DNA from 4 places in the Pantoea sp. X-Soil-ISGK-285 genome. Region 4 is predicted to be linked to each of the others. Evidence: predicted binding sites of a transcription regulator. Region 4 holds the regulator's gene; each other region holds the start of a gene.
What was found. Region 4 encodes LexA, which represses DNA repair genes until DNA is damaged. Its sites were predicted from a motif close to TNCTGTATGTACATACAGNA; they were not measured.
Positions count from the first base shown of each region.

Region 1 (5,428 bases), 1.1 Mb from region 4:
ACGCGCTTCCAGCGCATCACGCAGCGCTTCAGCGTTCAGTTCATCGCCCATCAGGGCCGATTCGCGCATCTGGCGTTGTAGCCAGCGGGGGCAGAGTGGCAGCGTTTCCTGATCGCCGCTGTAGCGGACGCCTTCTTTAATCAGTTCTGGCCAGAAGTCCGCTTCCGGCTGGGGCAGACCCGCCTGTTGCGCCAGTTCGATGTTCCAGCGACACCAGGCAAGCATGTCATCTTCATCCAGAATCTGAATATTCTCTTCAAATTCAGTATAGATGGCCATTTCGTGAGCTTCGGGATCCAGCTCCTGAAATTCTGCCAGCGCTTCCCGATCGCCACACAGGACCAGTTTCAGATTGAGGGGCAAGGGAGGAATCGAGACTGGCAGCGGCCGGCGTTCATCCTGAGATGTCCACTCAACATAACCCTGCTCAATACACTTTTTCAGGCGTAACCAGAGAATCGGTTGCGTCATCAGGCTACGCAGTGAAAGCAGCAGCGTGCCGCCATTAGCACGATGGATCAGGCCCGGTTCCAGCTGGATGCGATCTTTATACTGGCGCACGCAGCCAAACAACTGCTCCATCTCAGTCCATTCAGCAAAGTGAATACCACCCTGACTGGTGAATGGGCGTTGAGGATCGGAGGGGGGCTGGAGCGTGACGTTGTCGGCCATGATATGGTAATCACCGCCGAATAGAGTGGTACTGTCGGCCATAACCCGCTCTGCGGCCTGGGCAATGAATGTCAGATAATCGCGATTCTCCTGGCTACGAACCAGCAGTAACGGGAAACCCTGCGTCTGATGGTGTAAATGCGCCAGTGCATTCAGCAACCGGGGCTGTACCGTTGCCAGAGCATCAGTTTCTTCATCAGCAATTCGGGAGAAAACGGATTGGTATTGCGCGCTATCTGGCTGTAAGGTCTGCCACGTAAGTTGAGTGCTGGTCAAAATAATCGCATTTGTCTGTTTTAAGAAAAGCGAGATTATACAGGATTCACCCTTGTTAAGCACTGCAGACTTCCTGTTGAAGATGTGATGGTGACAGCATGTTTTTCGTTGCTGCATCCGGGAAAAAAGCTGTTATTCTTAGTTCGTTACGTGATCACGATGAGATTCCGATGAAATACCAGCAACTCGAAAATCTTGAATGTGGATGGAAGTGGAAATACCTGGTGAAAAAACATCGGGAAGGTGAACTGATCACGCGTCACCTTGAGTTAAGCGCGGCGCAGGCAGCAGTGGATAAGCTGCTGGCAATGGAAAATAATCCGGTTACAGTGAATGAATGGATCGCAGAACATATTCACGCTGATCTGGATAACCGACTGAAGCAGACCATCCGTGCCCGACGAAAACGCCATTTCAACGCTGAACATCAGCATACGCGAAAAAAATCGATAGACCTGGAGTATCTGGTCTGGCAGCGACTGGCAGGTCTGGCACAGCGGCGCGGCTGCACGCTCTCTGAAACGATTGTTCAGCTGATAGAAGATGCAGAACGTAAAGAGAAATATGCCACTCAGATGTCGAGCCTGAAGCAGGATTTGCAGGCGATTCTGGGTAACTCCGGTTCAGAGAGCGAATAATCGGAATCGGGCAGGGCAATCAGAGCCTTTATCTTTCAGTCCGGTTTTATTACCGGCATAAAAAAACCCCGCCTTAGCGGGGTTTTTTATTACGTATAAACTTAAGCCTGTGGCTGAGTTACAACGTCTTTGATACCTTTAACGTCGATTTCTACACGACGGTCCGGCGCCAGGCAGTCGATCAGGGCATTACGGCCTTTCACGCTGTCACAGGTGTTGCCGGTAACTGGGTTAGATTCACCCATGCCACGTGCAGAGATCTTGTTAGAAGGAATACCTTTAGATACCAGGTAATCTACGACTGACTGAGCACGTTTCTCAGACAGTTTCTGGTTGTACTGCTCTGAACCGATGCGATCGGTGAAGCCCAGTACGACAACGGAACCATCTTTAGGATCCATTGAGCTCAGCTGGCTGTACAGCTGATCCAGAGCCTGCTGGCCTTCTGGCTTCAGGGTAGATTTGTTGAAGGTGAACAGAACGTCAGACTTCAGAGTGAAACGCTTGGTTTCAACAACTGGAGCTGGTGCTGGAGCCGGAGCTGGCGCCGGAGCAGCGACGTCATCCTGACCGAAGCGGTATGAAACGCCTACGCTCAGCATGCCGTTGTCTGGACGCGTACCAACAGTCTGTGCATCACCGATGTTGTTAACCCACTGGTAATCCAGACGGGTAGCCCAGTTTTTGGTCAGCGCATATTCAACACCAACAGCAGCCAGCGGAGATACGCCGGTGTCGTGGTCGCTGATGCGGCCAGTAGTTGGGTTAGTCTGCGTTGAGTCTGCACGCCATACCATGCCGCCCAGACGAGTATACACGTCCAGATCGTCATAGATTGGGTAGCTCAGTTTAGCAGCCAGCTGAACGCCCTGTGCTTTGAATGCGCCGTTAGTCACGTTGCCTTTGTTAGGCATGCGACCCAGCCAGTCATAGCCCAGCTCGAAGCCCAGGTATGGATTTGCCTGGTAACCAACGAATGCACCTGCACCCAGCTGGCTTTCATGAGTTGGACCGTCATTGTTTTCGTAACCGTTACCGTAGTAACCAGTGTCGTGATACTGAGACCAGCCCAGTTTAGCACCGGTGTACCAGGTGTCATCTTTCGGAGCGGCCTGCGCTACGGTAGCGAAGCCAGCCAGTGCCACTGCAATTGCGATAGCTGTCTTTTTCATTTTGCGCCTCGTTATCATCCAAATAGGCAATGAGCAAAAAGGTTGCTCTTGGTTTAAATCCTTCGCCGGGTCAAAACGCTCGCTTATGACTCTACCGCAAAAAACGGAGGTTATTGAGCACCCTGGCGAGCTAAAGTCTACAACGAGATTGGAAACTTACAAGTATGATGTGAGGCGCTTATGTAAAAAAACAGCGATTTATACACAATTTCTAACAATTAGGCTGGTCTTATTGCCGCGGCAAAAAGCCCTAAAAACTTGCTAAACCATTGTCAACGCTCGAACTAACAGAATCAGTGGTTTAGCTGCGACAGATAAGAAAAATAGCTTGGGAAACTTCTGATTTTTACTTAATGAAACAAATCCGACTGAATTTTTATCGCAGTTTGCGGTCTGAGAGGCGCTTCTGATGTCCCGCTTGCACGCAAAATCAATCCTAACGCTTCACCCTCTGCCGCCGCATTTTCAAGTTGACGTCGTTCATCTTCGTCAAGATCGTAAGGAATCCATGCCAGAACGACACTGTAATTTCCTGTACGCAATGCTTTAACCATCGCTTCAACCGCATTCAGACGTTCAGAATCGGCGATATGCATACTTTTATCCAGTGGTAATCCTGATTCCTGCAGCCAGGTGCGATTCAGTTTATATGCCGGTGTTAACCACAACTGCCAGCGTGATTGCTGACTCAGCTGCTGCAATAAAGGCAACAGCAACATCTGCATCATACCGGGCTGTTCGCTGTAGCGTAACTCAGTAATTCCACCGCCCTGAGAGGCCGGAACGGAAGAGGACGCATAATGATGAGCATAGCGTGAATTATTAGGATGTTGTGTTCGCATAAGTTAATCACCAGCAGTGGACTGTATGAATATACAGTACTGTCATCCTGGATAAAGATCAACCCAAATTTCTGAAAACGCCTCGCAAAATCGCGACAAGATTAGTTGAAACGCTATTTATTCATTGAACCCGTTGACGCTTTTTTTTATCTTCTAATTACCTGATACCCAAGGTAATTTACGATATATTTCTTACATGGAGGTGGTGCAATGAAAAAGGTGAATCCGGTTGTAGAGCGCTCCAGAGCGCGCCTGGCCCCATTAGGAACAATAGAGTCGCGCACCCAGTTCGGAGGCTATGCCCTGGCTGTAGAAAGTGTGGTTTTTGCCTTAATTAATAAAGACGAACTCTATCTGCGTGCCAGTGAACCTCTGCGGGAATACCTTACAGATCGTCCGCTGCAACCCCTGATTTTTCGCAAGCGGGGCAAGCTGGTGAGTCTCAATTACTTTCGGGTCGATGAGGCGTTATGGCGCGACCCTGACCATCTGCTGGCGCTCTCTGCTGCCTCTTTAGAAACGGCGCAGCTGGAGTTGCAGGACCGACAATCCTCACCGCGGTTAAAAGATCTGCCAAATCTCAGCGTACGTATGGAGATGATGCTGTACGAGGCGGGCGTCATGAGCGTCAATCATCTCTACCAGATGGGGGCTAAACAGTGCTGGCTGAAGCTTAAAGCGATCAACCAGCACGTTGGGTTCCAGACATTACTTGCGCTGCAGGGGGCCATCACGGGCCACCATGCCGCCGCGCTGCCGCAGGCGACACGGGCGGAGCTGAATGCGTGGTTCCAGCGCACGCTTTTATCAAACCCCAATCTCAGAAGCGGCGAAGGCTAATCAGTGATTAGCGTGCGGCGCAGGCGAGCCACATCGGGCATTAATGCCACCAGCAGACCGAGTTGCTGGAGCACCAGCGGCGCACGCGTATCCGCATCTGCGGCCAGCTGGCTGATTCGCTGAGCCAGTTGATGGCGCATCGTTTCTACGTGCTCATCGCTGACAACTTCCGTCTGCAGCACATCCTCCACATAGCAAACCGTATCATCCAGCAATGTCAGCAGTTCGGGTGCGGTAATTTTATCGCGGTGAGCGCCCAGCGCAGAAATGTAACTCAGAAACGAATGGTTGGAGCAAAGCAGCTGAAAAGCCGAATCGCGCAGCTTCTGGCTGGTGCGACTTTCACTGCTCATGTTTGAGACCACCGACGCCAGTTCAGCATCCGCGTTATGCGCATCACGCCGTGCAATGCGATAGGCGAGACGGTTATCTTTGCCCTGATGATATTGCTCCATGATCGCGTCCAGATAGCGGCAATTCGCTTTCAGCGTTCGTTCTGCCACGGCAGGTAACTGACGAAAGCGCCAGTCAGGCCAGATAAACGCGACAGCCAGCCAGGCCAGGCCACAGCCCAGTAAGGTATCCACTACCCGCGGCAGGGCAACCTCAAACCCTTCGCCCAGCAGGTTAAAGCAGAGCAGCACCAGCAGAGTGATAAACAGCGTGGCCTGTGCATACTGCACCTGCCTGAAAGCGAAGAACAGTACGCCGGTAATCACTATCAGGATTAACTGACCTTCAATCGAAGGCACCAGCCATAAAACGGGCAGACCAATCGCAATCCCCGCCAGCGTTCCGCCGATGCGCAAGGCCAGTCGTCGCTGCGTTGCATTGTAGTTGGGCTGGCAGACAAACAGGCTGGTCAGCAAAATCCAGTAACCCCGTTCCAGCCCGGTTACCTGAATAAAACCATATCCAATACAGAGCACCACAGACATCCGAACCGCATGCCGGAACAGCGCCGATGCGGGCGAGAGGTGGCGGCTGA
Region 1 is NZ_AP035938.1:1,444,965-1,450,392, forward strand. It holds gene AC6I8B_RS06730 (AAA family ATPase) at 1-1,065, opposite strand, end outside; gene matP (macrodomain Ter protein MatP) at 1,119-1,586, shown strand; gene ompA (porin OmpA) at 1,688-2,758, opposite strand; gene sulA (SOS-induced cell division inhibitor SulA) at 3,109-3,600, opposite strand; gene AC6I8B_RS06750 (TfoX/Sxy family DNA transformation protein) at 3,811-4,440, shown strand; gene yccS (YccS family putative transporter) at 4,437-5,428, opposite strand, start outside.
Region 1: the regulator LexA is predicted to act here: its motif matches at 3,620-3,639, upstream of sulA (SOS-induced cell division inhibitor SulA).

Region 2 (5,428 bases), on a different replicon from region 4:
CGCTGGGAATGGAGCGTGTTTGCCCGCTGGTTCTTTGACCCGGTGATCCTGCACGGTCTGGGCCAGACGCTGCTGCTGACGCTGCTGGGTACAATATTCAGTCTGTTTCTGGGTGGTCTGCTGGCGCTGGCACGTCTCTCCTCATCGTGGCTGCTGAGCACGCTGGCATGGGGTTATATCTGGCTGTTCAGGTCACTGCCGCTGATTGTGGTGCTGATCATTCTTTATAACTTCTCCTATCTCTACGACACCCTGTCTGTCGGCATTCCGTTTACCGGCCTCTCCTGGGGGGCGTATCAGACGATTAACGTGCTGGGGCAGTTTCAGGCAGCCGTTATCGGTCTGACGCTGGTGCAGGCGGCCTACAGCGCGGAAATTATTCGCGGCGGGATCCTCGGCGTCGATCACGGTCAGGTAGAGGCCGCGTCCGCGCTGGGTCTCTCTGCCACACGCCGCACTTTCCGCATCATTCTGCCGCAGGCGCTGCGCGCCATTATCCCCACCGCGTTCAACGAGATCATCAGTCTGGCGAAAGGCACATCCGTGGTTTATGTGCTGGCGATGCCGGAGCTGTTCTACACCATCCAGATGATCTACAACCGCAATCAGGAAGTGATCCCACTGCTGATGGTCGGTGCTGCCTGGTATCTGATTATCACCACCGTGTTGTCCGTGATTCAGTACAACGCCGAACGCTGGATGGCCCGCAGCGTCACCCGTGAACCGCAACCGTCGCGCTGGCGACAATGGCGCAACCGCGTCACGCCACTTCATCCGACCGAGGAGATCAGCCATGTCCGAAGCCATTGATTACCGCACCTCACACACTACCGGTGCCATCAGCATCACCGGCGTCAGTAAACGATTTGGTAAACATAAAGCGCTGGATGATGTATCGCTGTCACTGGCACCGGGGTCCGTCACGGTGATCCTCGGGCCGTCCGGCTCCGGTAAATCCACGCTGCTGCGCACCATCAATCATCTGGAACGGGTCGACGAAGGATTTATTCAGATTGATGGCGACTACATCGGCTATCAGCAGCGCGGCAATAAGCTGTATGAACTGAAAGAGAAGGCGATTCTGCGCCAGCGCATCAATGTCGGCTACGTGTTCCAGAACTTCAATCTGTTCCCACACCTCAGCGTGCTGGATAACCTGATTGAAGCGCCGATTGCCCATCGTCAGTTAACGAAACCGGAAGCGATACAGCGTGCAGGCGAACTGCTGGATATTGTGGGCCTGCGGCATAAAGCCGATGCGTGGCCGCGTCACCTGTCGGGCGGGCAGCAGCAGCGCATCGCGATTGCGCGTGCGCTGATGCTCAATCCACGGGTCATGCTGTTTGATGAGCCAACCTCGGCGCTGGACCCGGAACTGGTGGGCGAAGTGCTGGATGTAATTAAAAAGCTGGCGCGTTCCGGTACCACGCTGGTGATTGTGACGCATGAGATCGGCTTTGCCCGGGAAGTGGCGGACAACGTGGTCTTTATGGTGGATGGCCGGATTGTGGAACAGGGCAGCACCACCCAGGTGCTCAATAATCCGCGTCATGAGCGCACCCGCCGTTTTCTGGCGCGCGTGTTATGAGGGCATTAACGTTAACGGTTCTGACGCTGCTTCCGGCGCTGGCCTGTTCTGCGGCTGAGAAGCTCGATGTCCTGCAAAACGAGACGCCGATTCATGCCCCGGCCAATCCGCAGGCTATTGCTCAAATTCCGGCCAATTACCGCTTTATCGAACCGGGCACCCTGACGGTCGCTACCTCAGCGACCAACTCGCCGCCGCTGTCGCTGCTGGCGTCTGATAACGTCACGCGGATCGGCAGCGATCCCGATATCGCCCGACTCCTTGCTGATAGCCTGGGCCTGAAACTCAGGCTGGTTCCGGCTTCCTGGGAGGACTGGCCACTGGGCATCAGCGCCGGACGTTATGATGTCGCGATGTTCAATATTGCCGTGACCGAAGAGCGCAAGAAGAAGTTCGATTTTGCGACGTATCGCGCCGACAACCACGCTTTTGCGGTGAAAAGCGACAGTCATATCAGCAAGATTAATAGTCCGGCGGATATTGCCGGTAAGCGGATTATCGTCGCCTCGGGCACCAATCAGGAGCGTATTTTACTGAGCTGGGATGAGCAGAACCGGGCTAAAGGTTTGCCTGCGGTAACGCCGATTTACCTGACTGATGATGCCTCCGCGACGCTGACGCTGCTGTCGGGACGGGCAGATGCGATGTTTGGCCCTCACTCTATGGCGGCCTGGAAAGTGGCGTCACGCGGACAGACAAAGCTGGTTGGCAGCGGACCGTTTCGCGCCTGGGTCGCCGTGACCACCAAAAAGGGCAATGGCCTGGCACCCGCGCTGCAGGCTGCGCTGGATGGCACCATCGCAGGCGGGCAGTATCAGCAGGTGCTGGCACGCTGGGGCGAACAGGATGAGGCCATCACTCAGTCCACGGTGAATCCACCCGGCATTGTTTACTGAGACTGCAGAACCGGCCCGCCTGCTGCGGCCGGTTCTGCGCACTTCAACCTGATGAGCACAGAATTGAACTACACTCTCCAGCGTTAGTGATTTATCCTGCCCGCCTGTTTCCGTAAAATCCTCACTGCGTGGCGGAGTAATTGACCTGGAAGCCCCATGAAAATCAGATTCCTTTCTGCCAATGAGCAAAAGCTGGCGGAGGTGCGCAAAATACTCGAACCTGTCGGGGTCGAAGTTCTGCCCATCGCCCGTCGCATCGAAGAAATTCAGACTGAAAACGAACTCGACCTGGTGCGCGACAAACTGACCAAAGCCTTTTCGCTGATTGGGCGACCGCTGTTTGTGGAGCATACCGGCCTCTATCTGGATGGCCTCAATGGCCTGCCCGCCGGTCTGACCCGCATCTTCTGGAACCGCCTGGACGCTGAGCGCTTTACCGCACTGGTGCAGGGGCTCGACAGCCAGGCCGTGACGGCCAAAACGGTGCTTGGCTACTGCGATGGCCGCAAAATGTACCAGTTTTCGGGTGAACTGCGCGGCACTATCGCCGCGAAACCTGCCGGAACGCGTGGCTTTCAGTGGGACTGCGTCTTTATTCCCGAAGGCTATGAGCAGACGTTTGCTGAAATGGGCGAACTCAAGAATGAGATCTCGATGCGGCGCATCGCGCTGGATCGCTTCGCCACCTTTTTAAAAACCTCGCGGGGCATGGCATGAAACCTGAACTCAAACGCGCCTATGATTCCGGCAAACTGATTCTGTTTGCCGGTGCCGGTATTTCGCGCAATTTTGGCCTGCCCGAGTGGCATGAACTGATTGCGCATCTTGCTAATGAGCTGGGTTACGATCCAAAAATCTTCAATACCTATGGCACGCACCTGTCGCTGGCGGAGTATTACAAACAGAAAAAAGGTTCGCTTGGCCCGCTGCGCAGCTGGATGGATCGCGAATGGCATCGCCCCGATATTGATGTCCGCTCTTCTGAAATTCATACCATGATTACCCAGGGTAACTTTTCGCGAATCTACACCACCAATTACGATCGCTGGCTGGAAGCGGCGCATGAAGCGCACGGCGTACCCTATTATAAAGTGGCCAACGCCGCGGACCTGGTTTCTCTCACCGAAGATAAGCGTCACATCATCAAGCTGCACGGTGATTTTGATGATGACACTTCAATCGTGCTCGATGAGAGCAGCTATTTTGAACGCCTCTATTTTGATTCGCCGCTCGACATTAAACTGACTCACGATGTGATGGGCAACTCAGTGCTGTTTGTCGGCTACAGCATCAGTGATTTCAATATTCGCCTGCTGTTTTACCGTCTGACCAAGATGTGGGGCCGCACCGGGCTGGCAACCGCCCGGCCAAAATCGTACCTGTTCACTAACCGTAACAACCCTGTGGCCAAAGAGGTGCTGGGGCAGTGGGGGATCGAGGTGATCGTCTCGGAAGAGGACGATCCCCGTAAGGCATTGGCGATGTTTCTTGAAGAGCTGCTGGTGTAGCCGCCGACCCTCGCGGCGGAGAATGCGTCAGGAAAAATGAAAAAAGCCTGTGCCAGGTTAAGGTTAGCCCGTGCACAACCGATAAACTCTATTCTCTGCTGGCAAAGCAGGATCGGCATGATATACTGTATGCATACACAGTACCTGAGGGCGAGAAGATGGCTGTTGAAACAAAGTTTGTAGTAGTCAGAAAGGGTGAAGAGAAGATGACGTTTGCCAATAAGAAAGAGGCCGATGCCTACGACAAAATGCTCGATATGGCCGAAGCCTTCACCGACTGGCTGTTACAGTATCAACCTGCACTGGATGAATCTCAGGCAGAAACGCTGGGCCTGCTGATTGCAGAGCAGAAAGATGCCGTTCAGCATATTCTGCGCACCAGCAAACTGCCGGAAGCGGCAGCAGCACCCGTCTCTCAGCCAGAAGCTGTCTCAGACGATAGCGCGGATGAGTCGCAGGAAGAGCCTGCTGCAAAGAAAGTACGCGCCGTTAAAGCCGCGTAATCTCAACAGCGCCGGAAGCGAACCTTCCGGCGTTGCTGTTTCTGAATAGCGGTTTGAGCTGTTCTCCTGCTAACTTCTTTACAGATAGTCTTCCTTCCACTCTTTTACCCTGCATAACGGGCTCTGACGCTCAACGGAACGATTTCACACGTTAAAAACTTTTCGTCCGATAAATCAAAACATTGTGATCAGTGACAAAAGCGTTCAAAGCGGTGTGTTTTTAATCGCTAAATGGCAGTTAATGAACACTGCAGTCCATTAGTCGATTTTTCAGACGACCTTCCTCGCATGACCATCTTCCTTCCATAACGTGAGTTTTCATTCCACTGAGCGTCATACCCCTTTTGCTGCCCGGAACCGCACCCCGGGCTTTAATACTGGTCTCGTCCGGCGGGTATCGCCACACGCAGGATGCCTGGGTGACTGAACTCAACACGGTAGTCACTTTTTAAGTTAATAAGAGGATTTCGATCGCTGTCACGCTTTTTGCCCTGACAGATTGAGGTCACGACTAAAACTGATAGAGTTCCCGAACTGGATTGTTACTGCTTAGGCAGGCAAAACCTGACTTCTGGCCTCTGTCGGATGTCAGGTTTTTTTGTTTCTGGGGTTCCGATGAAAATCGCCAAAATTCTTAATAACAACGTGGTGATGGTTCAGGATGAGCAGGGACGCGAACAGGTCGTGATGGGGCGTGGACTGGCTTTCCAGAAGCGCATCGGTGACAGTCTCAACGCTGCGCAAATTGAGAAGGTATTTGCGCTGCAAAGTGATCTGCTGGTACGTCGTCTTGAGGAGTTGTTACACCAGATCCCTCCTGAAGTGATGACCACCTGCGACCGCATTATTGATCTGGCAACACAACGTCTGGGGACATTGCAGGAGAGCTTGTATATCACATTGACCGACCACTGCTACTTTGCCATTGAAAGG
Region 2 is NZ_AP035939.1:185,316-190,743, forward strand. It holds gene AC6I8B_RS20165 (amino acid ABC transporter permease) at 1-810, shown strand, start outside; gene AC6I8B_RS20170 (amino acid ABC transporter ATP-binding protein) at 794-1,588, shown strand; gene AC6I8B_RS20175 (ABC transporter substrate-binding protein) at 1,585-2,484, shown strand; gene AC6I8B_RS20180 (non-canonical purine NTP pyrophosphatase) at 2,641-3,201, shown strand; gene AC6I8B_RS20185 (SIR2 family protein) at 3,198-3,992, shown strand; gene AC6I8B_RS20190 (YebG family protein) at 4,151-4,495, shown strand; gene licT (BglG family transcription antiterminator LicT) at 5,111-5,428, shown strand, end outside.
Region 2: the regulator LexA is predicted to act here: its motif matches at 4,116-4,135, upstream of AC6I8B_RS20190 (YebG family protein).

Region 3 (5,428 bases), 1.6 Mb from region 4:
CTGGCCAGCATCACATAGGTTGGCGCCAGTTCAGCAGGCTGACCGGCACGCTGCAGCGGCACTTCGCTGCCAAATTTCTTCACCTGTTCAACCGGCATGGTCGACGGGATCAGTGGCGTCCAGATGGGGCCAGGCGCGACCGCATTGGCACGGATACCTTTTTCAGCCAGTAAGGCTGCCAGGCCGCCAGAGAAATTAACGATGGCGGCTTTGGTGGCGGAGTAGGCGAGCAGCTTCGGTTTCGGCTGGTCAGCATTGATCGAGGCCGTATTAATGATCGATCCACCAGCAGGCATATGCCGTGTTGCCGCTTTAGTGATGTAAAACATCGCGTAAAGGTTGGTCTTCATGGTCCGGTCAAACTCTTCGTCGCTGATCTCATCCAGCGATTCGCGCGTCATCTGATACGCCGCGTTGTTCACCAGAATATTAATCTCACCAAAGGCTTCGACGGCTTTATCGACCAGGGCGTTGCAGTGTGACGCCTCAGTAATATCGCCAGGCACCAGAACCGCTTTCTGTCCCGCTTCTTCAACCAGCCGGGCGGTATCCTGCGCATCCTCATGTTCATCAAGATAAGAGATCAGGACATCGGCCCCTTCCCGGGCAAAGGCAATGGCGACGGCCCGGCCAATGCCGGAATCGCCACCGGTAATAATGGCTTTCTTACCCGCCAGACGGCCTGAACCCTGATAACTCTCTTCGCCGTGATCGGGCTGAGGCTGCATCGCCGCGGTTTTACCCGGTGGCGTTTGTTGCTGTTCGGCAAAAGGGGGTTGCGGGCGTTGAGTCGATGACATGAATATTCCTCCATAAAAATCCGTTAGCGTAAAACAACCGGTCCGGGTCACACCGCGCGGTGTGGCCCGGACCGGCACGCCTGTGTCAGTTAAGGCTTCGGTGACGTAATGCCGTCAATCTGCTCTGACTGCGCACCAGAACCGGGACGCGCATTGCCGAGCAGCGGCTCATCACCCAGAATCTCTGGCTGCTGTTTCGCGCTGAACTGACCATGGCCATCGTAAGCCGGGCCACTGCTCCAGCGACCTTCCGGCAGCGGTTTATCCAGCGAAGTATTCAGACAGTAGTAAGAGTGCTCCTGCGCCTCATGCTCCTGCGGGAAGCTGTTCGGGATCGGCAGCGACGCGTTCAGTCCGCCCATCTCTTCGATCACCGCCAGCCACTGCTGCTGGTGCATAGTGTCACGGGCGATCAGGAAGGAGAGGAAGTCCTTCATGCCCTTGTCTTCCGTCATGTTATAGAGGCGGGTAGCCAGTACGCGGCCCGTGGCTTCTGCGGTGACGTTAGCCAGCATATCGGCCGCCACGTTGCCGGACGCATAGATATGACTCATATCAAAAGGCATGCCGTTGGCGTTAACCGGCATCGCTGCCAGACCGGAAGAGAGGATATGGCGCGGGTTCATTCCACCCAGAATTGCATTAACTACCGGATCTTTCGCTGACGCTTCCTGGTAAGAGAGCGGGGCGCCTTCAAGGTTAAGCGCCACGGCGTAGCCCAGCATTTCGATATGGCTCAGCTCTTCGGTAGCGGTCGAGATCAGCAGATCACGAATCCGCACATCACCGCGCGCGCCCATCGCCTGGAAAAAGTATTGCATCGCTACACGAATCTCACCTTCGACGCCGCCGATGGCCTGCTGGAGCAGCATGGCAAATTCTGGATCGGGTTTCTCTACACGAACCGGGAATTGAAGTTTTGATGAATGATGAAACATGATTATTTTCCTCGTCTGTGTTTGCAGTGGATGCAGAAAAAGCCTGGACACAGATATCGGATAAATAAAGCGAAACGACAGCAATTAACCGGAATTTCAGGTTGAATAAATGGCGAAAACGGTGTTTTCCGGAGCTATATCTGGTCCGGCGGGGCAGGCAATCTTAGCGGTGAGAAGGGGACAAGTGATTCAGAGCAGAAGAAATAAAAAAAGCCCCATAACAGGGGCTGATTCCGGACGGGAAAAGCATCCATGCTAATTCGCGTTCCCTCATAACAGACACAGATTTTTAGCTGTCGCTGGTCGCCGAAGCGCGCTGCAGAACATGTTCAAGCGCCTGACGGTAAATATCCTGCTTAACCACGTCACGCTCACTCTCCAGGCGGTGAATCAGGCCCAGCACAATGTCTTTATCGGAGACATGGGTTTTCGCATGGGCAAGTTCGGCATGGACTGCGGCGATAACCTGTTTTTCAGTGGTCAGCGCTGTGCCAGAGTTCATGAAGTAATCAGAAATCTGAGACTCTGTATTCATCGTTGTTTGCATGTCAGGCCTCATAAGAAATGGGGGGAAGAACGCGTCGATTCAGATCCGGTCACCGGCTGACGCAAAAAAAAATGCATCTGAAGGTGGAAATCCACAACACCTTCAGATGCGGTGCAAAGCACCTTTCGTTACAAGTGATTTAACATCACGAGACAAAGTTATACAAGAATCGCAAAGTTGTACAATGAAATTTGACAAAATTTAACTGGTCGGTGGTGTATGTAAAAAGCATGTTTAAAGTGAAAAAAGAGGTTTTTGATGGTTAATTTAATAAATACAGTGAGTTGGTGAGGTTTTCAGAGGGGTGGCGATTTTCAGACCAGGAGGCTGAGAATTGGGCTGACGACACATCAACGTGTTAAAACCGCTTTATTCCGCAGATTTCAGCCAAAGTTGTACAGGTTTCAGCGCTGGAAAAGTGGTGGGTGCGATTGTGCTGCTGCAATCCTGGCCGTCTGACAGGCCATGCCGCATAATTCACTTCCCACGCCTGATGCAGAAGGCTAAGGTTGACCCCTTATTTATCACAAGGAAATGATCATGGTTCACGACTATTTCGCAATTCCGCCTGCGGGCATGACTCAGGAACAACATAAACGTTCGGTCGCCGTGGCTGCTGCTCTGTCAGTGGCAAAAGAGTCCGTCAGCGCCTCCACCTCTGCAACCGGCTCAAAAACCGCCTGGGATCTGCAGGCCGTGGCGAATGAAGTTGCTAATCTGGCCGACGCGATTCAGGATGCGCTGGAGAGTGACAGCGAGGTGTAAATACTAACCGGTATCGTCTGAGGCTGCTGCGGAGGCGGTGCAGGACAGGGCGGTGGCAGCGTTCAGGAGCCGGTAAAGTCCGGCAATCGGACGCTGCCGGAAAATCCGCTTATTCCATTGCGGGTGGCTCATATTTAATATACTGACGCAGGGCATCATGGATAGCCTGGTTATTGCCCTCTTCCAGACCGCGTTCGGCATACTCTTTCGCCAGCGCCGCCAGTACATCGTCAAACTTCCCTTTGTAATTGAGATTATTCAGCGCAATTTGCTGACCGAGTATCGCTTTTAATACCGTAGTCTCAACCCTTAACTGCGCAACTGCCTCTTCAAGATGTTTGATTCGATCGTCGTCTGCCATAATCCCTCCATGCTTAAAAAAGCAGAATAACCAGCCCGCCCGTAATATTCAAACCTCTCCGAATGCCAGAGAAGCGTTGTCAGATTTTCCTTAAGTAAAAATAATCAGCCGGTGAATTTATAAGATTCTTTACTGTAAGAAGAAATCGACGATATTCAGGCGGTGCGGCGAAAGTAACCCGTTTCCGCTTACTCTGACGGCAATGCGAAAAAACGTTTAAAAAAAAGTGCATTACCATCAACCCTTTCGCTTAAAGATGTTCCATGTCACTTGATTAAAAGGGGGATTAGCTATTACTGTGTTTATATACAGTAATCTGAAAAAGGAGCGAAATTATGGAATTCATTAAACCTGCGGACATTCGTGCCGTTATGCCTTTACCGCTATATATCGAACGTGTGCCGTGCGGGTTTCCATCCCCGGCGCAGGATTATGTCGAACAACGTATTGATCTCAATGCGCTGATGGTCCAGCACCCCAGCGCCACCTATTTTGTCCGGGTCAGCGGCGAGTCAATGATTGAGGCGGGCATCAATGATGGTGACATGCTGGTGGTCGACAGTTCACTCACCGCCTCACACGGCGATATTGTGGTCGCCGCGGTCGAAGGTGAATTCACCGTTAAACGTCTCCAGCTTCATCCCTGTCTGCAACTGATGCCGATGAATACCAAATTTAAACCGATCGCTATCCAGACCGAAGATGCGCTGGAGGTGTTTGGCGTTGTGACCTTTGTTATTAAAGCGACCCACTGACCATGTTCGCGCTGGTCGACGTAAACAGCTTTTACGCGTCGTGTGAGACCGTTTTCCGGCCCGATCTTAAAGGTAAACCGGTAGTAGTGCTGTCGAACAACGACGGCTGCGTGATTGCGCGCAGCGCCGAGGCAAAGAAAGCCGGCATCAAAATGGGCACGCCCTATTTTAAAATGCGTGAAGAACTAACGCGTCACGCGGTGCAGGTCTTCAGCTCAAATTATGCGCTCTACGCCGACATGAGCCATCGGGTGATGACCATACTGGAAGAGATGGCGCCGTCGGTGGAGATCTACTCGATCGACGAGGCCTTTATGGATCTCACCGGCGTGCAGAACTGTATGGCGCTGGAGACCTTTGGTCGCCAGGTCAGAGAACGAATAGGCAAAGAGACCCATCTGACGGTGGGCGTCGGCATTGCACAGACTAAAACGCTGGCCAAGCTGGCGAATTTTGCGGCCAAAAAGTGGAGCAAAACCGGCGGCATTGTCGACCTGTCGGACCCTGAACGACAAAAAAAGCTGCTGGCGCTGATTGATGTGGCGGAAGTCTGGGGCGTGGGTCATCGGATCGGCAAACGGCTCAACGCTATGGGCGTTATGACGGCGAAAGATCTGGCCGATCAAAGCACCGAGGCCATCCGCAAACAGTTCAGCGTCGTGCTGGAGCGCACTGTCAGAGAGCTGCGTGGCGAATCCTGTCTGGAGCTGGAGTCAGTGACGCCGGTAAAACAGCAAATCATGTGTTCGCGCTCGTTTGGCAGCCGTATCTCCGACTACGATCAGATGCGCGAGGCTGTCTGCGCGTATGCCGAGCGCGCGGCGGAGAAGCTGCGCCGTGAGAATCAATATTGTCGTCAGGTAGGGGTATTTGTACGCACCAGTCCGCATGCGACTGACGAACCCTTTTATGGCAATCAGTCGATGGAGCAACTGCTGATTCCGACGCAGGACACACGCGACATCATCAGAGTTGCAATGGCGTGCCTGGATAACATCTGGATTGAGGGACATCGCTATATGAAGGCCGGCATCGTGCTGGGGGATTTTTTCAGCCAGGGCGTGGCTCAGTTTGATCTGTTTGACGAACATCAGCCACGCCGCAATAGCGAAGAGCTGATGAAGCTGATCGACACAGTCAATAAGCTCGGCAGCGGGAAGCTGTGGTTTGCCGGGCAGGGGATCAACAAAGCCTGGTCGATGAAACGCGAGATGCTGTCGCCTGCCTATACCACCCGGATAACCGATCTACCTGTGGTTGCG
Region 3 is NZ_AP035938.1:1,915,692-1,921,119, forward strand. It holds gene AC6I8B_RS09150 (SDR family oxidoreductase) at 1-800, opposite strand, end outside; gene AC6I8B_RS09155 (manganese catalase family protein) at 890-1,738, opposite strand; gene AC6I8B_RS09160 (biofilm development regulator YmgB/AriR family protein) at 2,028-2,285, opposite strand; gene AC6I8B_RS09165 (hypothetical protein) at 2,826-3,050, shown strand; gene AC6I8B_RS09170 (hypothetical protein) at 3,160-3,411, opposite strand; gene umuD (translesion error-prone DNA polymerase V autoproteolytic subunit) at 3,747-4,166, shown strand; gene umuC (translesion error-prone DNA polymerase V subunit UmuC) at 4,169-5,428, shown strand, end outside.
Region 3: the regulator LexA is predicted to act here: its motif matches at 3,706-3,725, upstream of umuD (translesion error-prone DNA polymerase V autoproteolytic subunit).

Region 4 (5,428 bases):
CGATGGCACGGCACATAGACAATCTCGTGGCCATCCTGCGCCAGCTGGCGGACTTTTTCGCCGCCATTGACGTTGATGCCCTGATAGAGCCGACTCCAGAGCCAGCCCATCACGCGGTCAGTTACGCGGATGGCTTCATAGGAGAAGTTTGCCGCAATCTCCTCCATCATTTCGACGGCGTTCTGCTGCGCTTTCTCATGGGAGATTTTTTTGCTGCGAGCTTCATCTTCTACTGCTTTTTCAATCGCTTTGGATTGCAGCAGACGAGTAAACAGATCCTGACGCGCCGGCAAGCGCGGGCCAATCGCCGCCAGCCGCTGGCGGGCAAAATGAATGCGCGCCACGCGAGCCAGCTTCTGGGCGATCGACTGATCCGTACCGTGTTCAGTTGCCATGCGGCGCAGCGACACTGTCGGCGAGAAGCGGACAAAACTGTCGCGCCCGTGCCAGATAACGGCAAAGAACTTCTGCACCCCGTTCAGCACCCGCAGGTGTGGCGTTGCTTCGCCCTGGACTTCACGTCCTGGTGCGCGGCCAAACATCACCGTGACCGGCAGCATCTGAATATCCAGCTTAGGGTTATTGCGATGCAGGTCCAGGTAATCGTGAAAGATTTTCACAGATTCAACGCTGGGCACAAAATAGGGGAAGACGCGTGGGCCATTGTGGATAAAGACGTGGCGCGGCAGCAGAGAACCATCAATCTCCAGCGGAGTGAGCGGGTCGGGCAGGTGATGCCGCAGACACTGTGCACGTAAAGTCAGTAAGTCGGCCTTCGAATCGTAAGGCAAAACATACATAATAGGTCGGGTCGGATCCAGACCATGTTCAGACACGGGATCGGCCGGAATGGCCTTACTTTTTACCAAAAACGACAGTGGTAAATTAAGCAGTTTGTAATAGAGTTTACGCCAACCTGACATAGACAACATGAAGCCTCTTGTTAGCAAAGCGCCGCAAGCATACCAGAAAGCGCAGCGAAGATCTGTGGTGGTGCCAATTGCACGCAGCCCAGACATTGACGTCAATCCGATGAAAGGGTTCCCACATCATGGCAAATAATGCCACCGGACTTATCAGAATAGTAAAAGCTGCAGGTTACTCATGGCAGGGGCTTCGTGCCGCCTGGCAACATGAAGCGGCGTTTCGGCAGGAAGCGCTGGCTGCGCTGGCCGCTATTGTTATCGCGTGCTGGCTGGATGTCGATGTGGTCTCCCGCATCCTCATGATTGGTGCGGTGGTGCTGGTGGTCATTGTTGAAATCCTCAATAGCGCCATTGAAGCGGTGGTCGACCGCATCGGTCAGGAGCATCATCCGCTGGCGGGCCGGGCAAAAGACATGGGCTCGGCGGCGGTGCTGATCAGCATATTACTGGCACTCTTCGTCTGGATCGCGCTGCTCTGGACACATTTGCGATAAGCCTTCCATAACGCGTCTGAGGGCGCGTTTTCCCTGACAATCGGTTTCCATTTCACCAATACCTGTATATACTCACAGCGACTGTATAAACAACCAGGGGGCGGGATGAAAGCATTAACCAGCAGGCAGCAGCAGGTCTATGACCTGATTCGCGACCATATTTCTTCAACGGGCATGCCGCCTACGCGTGCCGAAATCGCCGCGCAGCTGGGCTTCCGTTCGCCGAACGCGGCAGAAGAGCATCTGAAAGCGCTGGCGCGCAAAGGCGTCATCGAGATCGTTTCCGGTGCATCGCGCGGCATTCGACTGTTAATGGAAGAAGAAGCCTCAGAAGGGCTACCGCTGATTGGCCGGGTTGCTGCCGGTGAGCCGATCATGGCGCAGGAACATATCGAAACCCACTACAAGGTCGATCCGGGCCTGTTTAAGCCGTCTGCTGACTTCCTGCTGCGCGTCAGCGGAATGTCGATGAAAGATATCGGGATTATGGATGGCGACCTGCTCGCGGTGCATAAAACCCAGGATGTGCGTAACGGCCAGGTTGTGGTTGCCCGCATTGATGATGAAGTCACCGTTAAGCGCTGGAAAAAGCAGGGTGCTATCGTGCATCTGCTGCCGGAAAACAGCGATTTTGACCCGATTGTCGTCGATACCCGTGCGCAGTCACTGACCATAGAAGGTCTGGCTGTTGGCGTGGTGCGCAACGGCGAGTGGCTCTGATTCTTCTGCCAGCGTGCATTCGCCTTCTCTGATGCTATTCTGTCTGCCCTAATTTTGTCGCTGCCTCTTTTGCGCAGCGACACTGAGCACGGAACGGCGAATGCGCTTTATTACGGCAACCGATAAAAATCTCTGGCGGCTTGCGCTGCCGATGATCCTTTCAAATATCACCGTTCCCTTACTGGGAGTGGTCGATACTGCAGTAATTGGTCATCTCGACAGCCCTGTCTATCTTGGCGGGGTTGCGGTCGGGACTACAGTGACCAGCTTCCTCTTTATGCTGCTGCTTTTCCTTCGAATGAGTACCACTGGCCTTACGGCGCAGGCATTTGGCGCTGGCGATAAAATGGCGCTGGCACGCGCGCTGACTCAGCCGCTGATCATTGCGCTGCTGGCGGGCGTACTGTTCATCGCTTTGCGTTATCCGATTATTCAGCTGTCGACCCATCTCGTTGGCGGCAATCCCGATGTACTCGAACAGGCGGCACTGTTTATTCAGATTCGCTGGCTCAGTGCGCCTGCCACGCTGGCAAACCTGGTCATTCTGGGCTGGCTGCTGGGCGTGCAGTATGCACGCGCGCCGGTGATCCTGCTGGTGGTGGGCAACCTGGTTAACATCGTGCTCGATCTCTGGCTGGTGATGGGGCTGCACTGGGGTGTCGCGGGGGCGGCAACCGCCACGGCGCTGGCGGAATACATTACGCTGGTTGTCGGCAGCATCATGGTCTGGCGGGTGTTAAAACTGCGCGGAATTACGCTTAGCCTGCTGAAGCAGAGCTGGCGCGGTGACAGCGGCCGGCTGCTGCGACTGAACCGGGACATCATGCTGCGCTCTCTGATGCTGCAGCTCTGTTTCGCCTCGCTGACCGTACTGGGTGCCCGGCTGGGTCCGGATGTGGTGGCGGTTAACGCAGTATTACTGATGTTCATCACTTTTACGGCTTACGCGCTGGATGGCTTTGCCTATGCGGTTGAAGCTTTTGCGGGTGAGGCGCATGGTGCAAAAGATGGCAGCAAGCTCCTGCGCGTCTGGCACTCTGCCTGTCGGCAGGCGGTAGTGGTGGCGCTGTTCTTCTCGCTGATCTATGCCATTTTTGGCCCGCAGATCGTTACCCTGCTGACCTCTCTTCAGTCACTCCAGCAGACAGCGGACCGCTATCTGGTCTGGCAGATGATAATGCCGCTGATCGGCGTCTGGTGTTATCTGCTGGATGGCATGTTCATCGGAGCGACGCGCGGGCGTGAGATGCGTAACAGCATGGTAGTTGCCGCAGCCGGCTATTTTCTGACGCTGCTTAGCGTACCGGTGTTAGGTAACCATGGTCTGTGGCTGGCGGTCACGATTTTCCTGGCGCTGCGCGGCCTGTCGCTGTGGCTCATCTGGCGTAAGCACTGGCGTCAGAACAGCTGGTTTGATGCCTGAGTCAGCCGTGGCTGCACGCAAGCCGATACGGATTATTCTGTATTATTCCACGGTTAATAAATTGGCTACTACAATTAACTCCATGCAGCGCAGTTAACCAGCGCTTTGTATCGTTATTTTGTTAAGTAGCAAGATAATCATTAAAACCCGAGGATTGGAGGTCTGCCATGAATAAAGACGAAGCAAGCGGCAACTGGAAGCAGTTCAAAGGCAAAATGAAAGAGAAATGGGGCAAGCTGACCGACGATGATATGCAGGTTATCGAAGGTAAACGCGATCAGCTGGTCGGCAAAATCCAGGAGCGTTACGGCTCTACCAAAGATGAAGCCGAGCGCGAAGTAAGCGACTGGGAAGGTCAGAACAAAGATCACCGCTGGTAATCAGACAATAGCTTGATAATCAGCTGAATGCGTTCCGGTGGGCCCTCACCGGAACCGCACAAGGATGTGCCGATTACCCGCGTTTCCCCCGCTTTTTACCCTCATCCTGATGGTCATGCTCGCAGCTTTCATGGTGCGTACAGGCTTCAACCGCAGCACAATTTTCACATAAACCATGCGCTTCAATCACGCTGTGGCGTAATGCAAACTGCGCTTCACCTGCCAGACCAGCAATAATCTTCTCTACGCCCTGCGCCTGCTTCTCTGTAACGGCGGCACAGCGGTCACAGACCAGCATCACCGATGTATGTGCTGGTGCCTCAAAATGGTGACACATGACGTAGCTGTTGTTGGATTCCACCCGATGAATGAAACCCTGCTCCAGCAGGAAATCGAGCGCCCGGTAAACCGTGGGTGGCTTGGCCTGCGGCTCGCTGACCCGGAGTTGATCCAGCAGATCGTAGGCGCTGATCGAGCCAGGCTGCTCGGCCATCAGGCGCAACACTTCAGCACGTTGCGAAGTCAGACGCACACCGCGCTGCAGGCACATCTTTTCGGCCTGAATCAAAATTTGCTGCGACGTCATGTTTGTCATGAAAATTCTCCGCTGGATAAGTGATGTTATTTTATCACACATAGTTTCGCGGCGCTGAGGTTGGTTTTCGTCTGAAAAAACAGCATCATTTGCCTGATAAAGCAGCATAATCAGAATTTAAGCCGTCTTCTATCTCAAATCTGACGACAAATCAGATCCATTCTGAATCCACCTGAAGCGGAATTTGTTGGCATTTTGCTTTGCATCTCACTGAGTTAAGAAGTAATGTTCAGAAAGACTTAAGAAAAGTCTGGCATTATTTGAAATATCCCAATGCAGTTTGAACAATTACAACGGTTTTTTGATTGGAAAACGTCCAATCCTTTGAATTAAGACACTGTTTCCTTTGAATTCACAGCAATAACGCGTTAGCCAGGGTTCACAATAGGGCTAACAAACTATTCAGTCATTGAATGTTTCAATGACAATTTCTCAGGTGATGGCAGGCAAATGGTGAAAAAATCCGCTCAACGTTCAGCGCTAATCTACACAGCTGTAACGACCGCGCTTTTCCTTTCTTCTTCCGCCATGGCGGCAGGGACCTGGTATGATGCACGTAATGACGCCATGGGCGGCACCGGCGTAGCATCTTCTCTTTATGGCTCCGCAGTGCTGGCGAACCCGGCATTAATGACGCGCGCCAAACCCGACGATAGCGTCAGCATTATTTTCCCTTCAGCCGGTATTCAGGTCACCGACAAAGATAAGCTGATAGATAAAGTGGATGATATTACCGATACCGTTGATCGCTACCGCGACGTGCTCAGTAATTTAACCTTCGCTGATTATCTGCGTGGCTATCCTGAAGTGCGCGCCGCCTCAGGCGATGTCGCCAACCAGCTAAATGATTTACGCGGCAACAAAGCGGACGGTAACGCCGGGGTTGCCCT
Region 4 is NZ_AP035938.1:308,410-313,837, forward strand. It holds gene plsB (glycerol-3-phosphate 1-O-acyltransferase PlsB) at 1-923, opposite strand, end outside; gene AC6I8B_RS01355 (diacylglycerol kinase) at 1,052-1,420, shown strand; gene lexA (transcriptional repressor LexA) at 1,526-2,140, shown strand; gene dinF (MATE family efflux transporter DinF) at 2,241-3,563, shown strand; gene AC6I8B_RS01370 (CsbD family protein) at 3,731-3,943, shown strand; gene zur (zinc uptake transcriptional repressor Zur) at 4,017-4,538, opposite strand; gene AC6I8B_RS01380 (conjugal transfer protein TraF) at 4,989-5,428, shown strand, end outside.